2 linked regions of the Shimia isoporae genome follow. The protein of the gene in region 2 interacts with the protein of the main gene of each other region in a pairwise test. Links are inferred from orthologs where the notes say so. Each region holds a gene or a part of one and is shown on either strand. Other genes may lie near its edges.

Region 1 (3,244 bases), on a different replicon or contig from region 2:
TTATAGAATGTCTGCCTCAGGCGTCCACATTCGCGAACTGGTTACCCGAGGTATTGTCGGGTTTGGACCAATCGCGTTTCACGCCAAGCTTCAACAGCACGGCAGAAGCGATGAAGATCGACGAATACGTACCAACGATCACACCCCAGATCATGGCGAAAACAAAACCGCGGATCACATCCCCGCCCAGCACGAAGAGCGAAATCAGAGCCAAAAGCGTGGTGACAGAAGTCATCACTGTCCGGCTCAGCGTTTCGTTGATCGAGAGGTTCATTACCTCCTTCAGATCCATTTTCTTGTACTTGCGCAGGTTCTCCCGCACGCGGTCGAACACAACCACCGTATCGTTCAGCGAATAGCCGACAATCGTCAGAAGGGCTGCGATGATGGCGAGGTCGAACTTGATTTGCAGTTCGGAAAAAACGCCGATTGTCAGTACAACGTCGTGCACAAGCGCAGCCACCGCACCTAGCGCAAACTGCCATTCGAACCGAAGCCAGATGTAGATCAGAACCGCGCCGATCGCCAAGGCAACCGCAATGATTGCGGTCTGGATCAACTCGCCGGAAACCTTCGGACCGACCGATTCAACAGACACAAAGGTAATATCAGGCGCAACAGTCTTCAGCGCTTCTTCAGCCTTACGGATGAGGTCAGCCGTGACCGCTTCTTCGCCTTCCTGTGCCTGGATCTTGATCTGGGCTACATGTTGGTTCGCGTCAAACAGCGGGTCGTTCACCTCAACAATGGTTACGTCGCCCAACTCAAGAGTTGCCAGCGCATCACGATAGTCGGACACAACGACTTCCTGCTGGCTTTCGGTCCGGATCGTGGTTCCACCGGTAAAGTCGATGCCTAGGTTCAGGCCAACCACAAAAAAGCTGACCATGGCCGCAACCATCAGCGCACCGGAGATGCCAAGCCAGAGGAAGGGACGGGAGAAGAAATCCCAGTTGGTCTCTTTTGGAACGAGTCTCAAACGCATGGGATCAAACCTCCAGCTTCTTGGGTCGGCGGCGTTCAAACCATATGACAATCATCAGACGGGTCACAAAGATCGCAGTGAAGACGGAGGTCATGATGCCCAGCCCCAAGGTGATCGCAAACCCCCGCACTGGTCCAGAGCCCACGGCAAATAGGATGACGGCAGTGATGAATGTGGTGATGTTGGCATCCAGAATGGCGGACAACGCCTTCTCGTAGCCGAGATCGATCGCCCTTGCCGGCCCCTTGGAAGTCTTGAGCTCTTCGCGGATACGTTCAAACACAAGCACGTTGGCGTCCACGGCCATACCGATTGTCAAAACGATACCAGCAATACCCGGCAAGGTTAGAGTCGCGCCAATCAGACTGAGCAGGCCAAAGATAAGGCCGACGTTGATCACAAGCGCGATATTGGCGAAAAGACCAAACGTGCCGTAGCTCAGGAACATGAAAACCAGAACTGCGACGAAGGCCACGATACAAGCGATGCGGCCTGCCTCGATGCTGTCCTGACCAAGTTCCGGGCCGATGGTCCGCTCTTCCAGAAACTCGAGGCCGGCGGGCAAAGCACCCGCCCGCAGCAAAACGGCAAGGTTCGTGGTTTCTTCAACGGTGAAACGCCCGGTAATGATGCCCGAGCCGCCGGGGATGTGGCTTTGGATAACAGGCGCAGACACAACCTCACCGTCAAGCGTGATGGCGAATGGGCTACCGATGTTGTCCGCCGTATAGTCGCCAAACTTGCGCGCGCCTGAGGCGTTGAATCGGAAACTCACTGCCGGACGCCCGTTTTGGTCAAAGCTGGGCTGCGCATCCACCAGATCTTCGCCGGTAACAACCGGTGCGCTCTCGATGGTGTAGTAAAGCCCTTCTTCATCAAGAGACGGCAGGATTTCGTTTCCTGCACCGGCAGATGCGTCCGGGTTGGAGCCTCGGCCCACCACAGGGTTGAACGTTAGTTGAGCAGTCGTACCAATGATGTCCTTGAGTTCGGAAGCCGAACCGATGCCGGGAACCTGAATCAGAATTCGGTCGCTGCCCTGACGCTGGATCGTGGGCTCGCGGGTGCCGACCTCATCGATCCGTCGGCGTACGATTTCCAGCGCCTGTTGAACGGTGCGCTCATCTGTGGCGAGTTTCTCCGCATCCGACAGACGCACGACGATCACGTCACCATCGGTCGAAACCTGTATGTCCGTCGCCCCTGCCCCGGTCAGTGAAACCACCGGACGCGCAAGACCACGCACCAGAGTTGCCGCTTCCTGAATGGCTTCCGGCTTGGAAATTTTCACGCGCAGTTCGTCTACAGGGCTTGGCTGCAGACGGATGGTCCCGATCGTCGCGCGTTCTTCACGCAGCAGATCGCGCACTTCAGGCCACATTGCCTTGATCCGCGTTTCGTACACGTCTTCGACTTGGACTTCGGCCAGCAAATGTGCGCCGCCGCGCAGGTCAAGACCGAGGTTTACGAGGCTGGAGGGCATCCAGCTTGGCCACCCTGCGGCAAGCTCCTCAAGGCCATTGCCTGAAAACCCTGCTTCCAAGTCAGCGACGGCGTCGTTGTGGGCCTCGACCCGTGGATAAAAGGCATTTGGCAGGGCAAGAAGCAGGCCCACCACACAGGTGAGCAGGATCAATACCCGTTTCCAGCCGTCGATTTGCAGCATAAGCGCAGCCCCCGGTCAGATCGTGAGGTCAGTTATTTTTTGTTCAGCCGTTCGCCGGTTCGGTTTTGGACAGAACCTGGGCGATTGTCGATTTCACAACGCGCACTTTGACGCCTTCGGAGATCTCGACTTCGACTTCGTTGTCTTCTTTGACCTTCACCACTTTGCCGATCAGACCGCCCTGAGTCACAACCTGATCACCACGACGCAGCGCGTCCACCATCGCCTGATGTTCTTTGACCTTCTTCTGCTGCGGGCGGATCAGCAGGAAATACATGATGGCGAAGATCAGGATGAGCGGCAGAAACTGGCCGAATGCTTCCATGGTGTGGCGTCCTTTGTCTGTTGGCGGGTCTCTCCCGCAAAGTCGCAGGGAACCTATGGGGGAAAGGCGTCACTTGCAAGGCGTCAAACCGCTTGACTAACGCGTTGTAGCGCTTCATGGCCTGCCCAGCGTTCCGAAATCGACTTCTGGTTACGATTACCCAAGAAATCGGTCATAAGCAGGGACGTGAACCGATTCACTTTTTGCATGAAGGACAAGACCAATGCACGACATTAAAGCGATCCGCGAGAACCCGGCCGCTTTCGAC
Region 2 (3,342 bases):
CCGGTTTCCTGAATTACGCATTCGCCATGATGTACTACGATCTTGAGCTCGAGATCTTCGATGTGTGCGCAGGCATCGCAGGGGCAGGTAGTATTGAGCATCATTTTCTCTTTTGCGCGTGCAAACACACAGTAGAGTTGTTCTGCAAAGTCGAGGATGAACTGCTTTGTCATCACGTCGCTTTCGAACGCATAAGCAAAGACCGCGTCGCCCTGAAGGCCGGAAACCTCGAGCGGCGAGCGGATCGCGGGCACAAGATTTCCGAACAGCGATTCAAGGATGCCCTTTGCGTGTTCGATCGGCGTCTGAGACATGAATTTTGTGTATCCGGAAATATCGGCAATCACGAAGTAGGCGGTTTTTACACCGTTATCCTTGGCGGCCATGGCAATTCTCCCCTTCATCCCTAGCTTACTATGCGTCAAGTTGCGGAATTCGCAAAACACGCATTGAACCGGGTAGATAGATGACAACGGGAAGAATGCGCTCTTTCCCCCTTGGCGCTAATCCGCTATTGCCCTCACTGACCCTTTTTTGACTGGCGGAACGGCGCGATGAAATTCACTCTTTCCTGGCTGAAAGACCACCTGGACACCACTGCAAGCGTTGACGAAATTTGTGAGGCACTGACTGACCTTGGCCTTGAGGTTGAGGATGTCGTGAACCCTGCAGATCGTCTCGCGGACTTTACTCTGGGTAAGGTGACCAAGGCGGAAAAACATCCCGACGCAGACAAGCTGCGAGTTTGTCAGGTGGCAACCGATGAAGGCGAGAAGCAGATTATTTGCGGTGCGCCGAACGCCCGTGAAGGCATCACCGTCGTGGTTTGCAAGCCAGGTATGTACATTCCGGGGCTCGATCTGACGATTAAGGTCGGCAATATCCGCGGCGTCGAAAGCCACGGCATGATGGCCTCCGAGAAAGAGCTTGAACTGTCAGACGAGCATGACGGCATCATCGAGCTTCCTTCTGGCGAAGTCGGTGACAGGTTCGTGGATTGGCTGGCAGAAAATGACCCGGCCAAAGTGGATACGATGATCGAGATTGCGATCACGCCGAACCGGCCCGACGCATTGGGTGTGCGGGGCATTGCGCTTGACTTGGCAGCGCGCGGGCTGGGAAAGATGAAGCCTGCCAAAACGGCTTCGATCGACGGTAAGTTTGAAAGCTCTATTACCGTAACGATTGACGAGGATGCAGCTAGTGACGGGTGTGAGGTTTTTGCCGGACGCCTTATCAAGGGTGTCAAAAACGGCCCGTCTCCGCAGTGGCTTCAAGACCGCCTGACCGCCATTGGATTGCGTCCGATTTCTGCGCTGGTGGATATTACCAACTTCTTCACCTTTGACCGCAACCGTCCGCTACACGTGTTTGATGCAGACAAGGTCAAAGGTAACCTGCGCATCCATCGCGCGAAAGGTGGCGAGACGCTCGTTGGTCTGGACGAGAAAGAGTACTCTTTCTCCGAAGGAATGGTTATCATCAGTGACGATGAAGGTGTCGAGTCCATCGGTGGCATTATGGGTGGTCTGGCGACGGGATGTACTGCGGAAACAACAAACGTTTTCCTTGAAGCAGCCGTTTGGGATCACATTCAGATTGCCTACACAGGGCGGGGTCTGAAGATCAACTCGGACGCTCGCTATCGCAACGAGCGTGGCATTGATCCGGCTTACAACATGCAGGCTATGGATGATGCGACGCAGATGATTATAGATCTGTGCGGTGGCGAGGCTTCCGATATCGTGACTGCTGGCACTGTTCCGGATGTATCGCGGGCCTACAAGCTGGACACCGATCGTGTCCAGTCTCTCGTAGGAATGGAAATCCCTGCTGAGACGCAACGGGAAACGTTGACGGCGCTCGGCTTTGTGATCGATGGCGACATGGCACAGGTTCCAAGTTGGCGTCCAGATGTGCGTGGCGAGGCGGATTTGGTGGAAGAAGTGGCCCGTGTTGCGTCTTTGACCAAACTGGAAGGCAAGCCGATGCCGCGTAGCTCTGCGGGTGTTCCGGCACAAATCCTGTCGCCGATGCAAAAACGCGAACAGATCGCGCGCCGCACCACTGCTTCTCTCGGTTACAACGAGTGTGTGACCTATAGCTTTATCGATAAGGCGGCGGCAGAATTGTTCGGCGGTGGCAGTGACGCCACTATGCTGGAAAACCCGATTTCCAGCGAGATGAGCCATATGCGCCCTGACCTGTTGCCGGGTTTGCTGCAGGCAGCAGCGCGCAATCAGGCGCGCGGATATATGGATATGGCGTTGTTTGAATGTGGCGCGGCCTTTCACGGCGGCGAACCGGGCGAACAGCACATGCAGGTTGGCGGCCTCTTGGTGGGCAAGACTGTTGGCAAGGACGTTCATGGCGAAAGCCGTGGCGTCGATCTCTACGACGCAAAGGCTGACGCCGAAGCTGTTCTCGCCGCCATCGGTGCACCTGCAAAGGTGATGATCCAGCGTGGCGGCGACGCTTGGTGGCACCCGGGCCGGCATGGCCGCATCTGCCTTGGTCCCAAGAAAGTTCTTGGCGTTTTCGGTGAAGTCCACCCCAAGGTACTGGATGCGCTAAACGTCAAAGGGCCGGCAGTTGCCTTTACGCTTTATCCCGAAGAAATTCCTTTGCCTCGCAAGAAATCGGCATCCAAGGGAGCTGTCACCAAGGCGGACTTGCAGGCCGTCGAGCGTGACTTTGCTTTTGTCGTTGATGCCGACGTCGAGGCGCTGACACTGGTCAATGCCGCCGCTGGTTCTGATAAGGCTCTGATTGAGGACGTGCGCGTTTTTGACGAGTTCATCGGCGGCAGCCTTGGCGAGGGTAAGAAGTCTCTGGCCATTACCGTGCGTTTGCAGCCCACGGAAAAGACTCTCAAGGAAGCGGACATCGAAGCGGTTGCTGCGAAAATCGTCGAGAAGGTCACAAAGGCCACCGGCGGCGAGTTACGGGGGTAAACGATGTTACCGCGTCTGGCTCATGACTATGAAGCAGAAGCCATCGCGCGGTTGATCGATGCCGCCTACCAACCTTACCGCGATCAGGGTGTGATCCTGCCGGATGTGTCCGGCGGGATTGATCGCGCTATCGCGGCGGGTCAGGTTTGGGTGGCGGGGCGCGCCGAGGTGCAGGGTGTATTGATGGTCGCGATTGCCCCACCGAAAGCGCATCTGATGAACGTTGCGGTGTCTCCAGACGCGCGGGGTAAGGGTTTGGGGGGCAAGTTGATCGGGCACGCTGTGGCGCTGGCAAAAGACGCTGGATGCAGCGAGATCGCGCTTGCCACACACGAAGATCTCGCGAGCATTATCGCACTTTATCACCATCTTGGCTGGCAGGAGACCG

Evidence for each region.
Region 1: the proteins of pheT (region 2) and secD interact in binary tests that used the Escherichia coli proteins (3 or more experiments, as listed by UniProt). The link is inferred for Shimia isoporae from one-to-one orthologs.

Annotation. Positions count from the first base shown.
Region 1 is NZ_SMGR01000001.1:1,156,747-1,159,990, reverse strand. What follows is about bases 321-3,244. They hold secD (protein translocase subunit SecD), read right to left. Parts: upstream 2,652-3,244; coding sequence 990-2,651; downstream 321-989. Other genes in these bases: serS (serine--tRNA ligase), read left to right, coding at 3,200-3,244; yajC (preprotein translocase subunit YajC), read right to left, coding at 2,695-2,976; secF (protein translocase subunit SecF), read right to left, coding at 321-985. Also shown: more of secF, read right to left, coding at 17-320. UniProt on the Escherichia coli protein: Part of the Sec protein translocase complex. Interacts with the SecYEG preprotein conducting channel. SecDF uses the proton motive force (PMF) to complete protein translocation after the ATP-dependent function of SecA.
Region 2 is NZ_SMGR01000003.1:254,578-257,919, reverse strand. Bases 233-3,254 are described here. They hold pheT (phenylalanine--tRNA ligase subunit beta), read left to right. Parts: upstream 233-554; coding sequence 555-2,954; downstream 2,955-3,254. Other genes in these bases: BXY66_RS15610 (GNAT family N-acetyltransferase), read left to right, coding at 2,958-3,254; BXY66_RS15620 (DUF2652 domain-containing protein), read right to left, coding at 233-386. Outside these bases: more of BXY66_RS15620, read right to left, coding at 1-232; more of BXY66_RS15610, read left to right, coding at 3,255-3,342.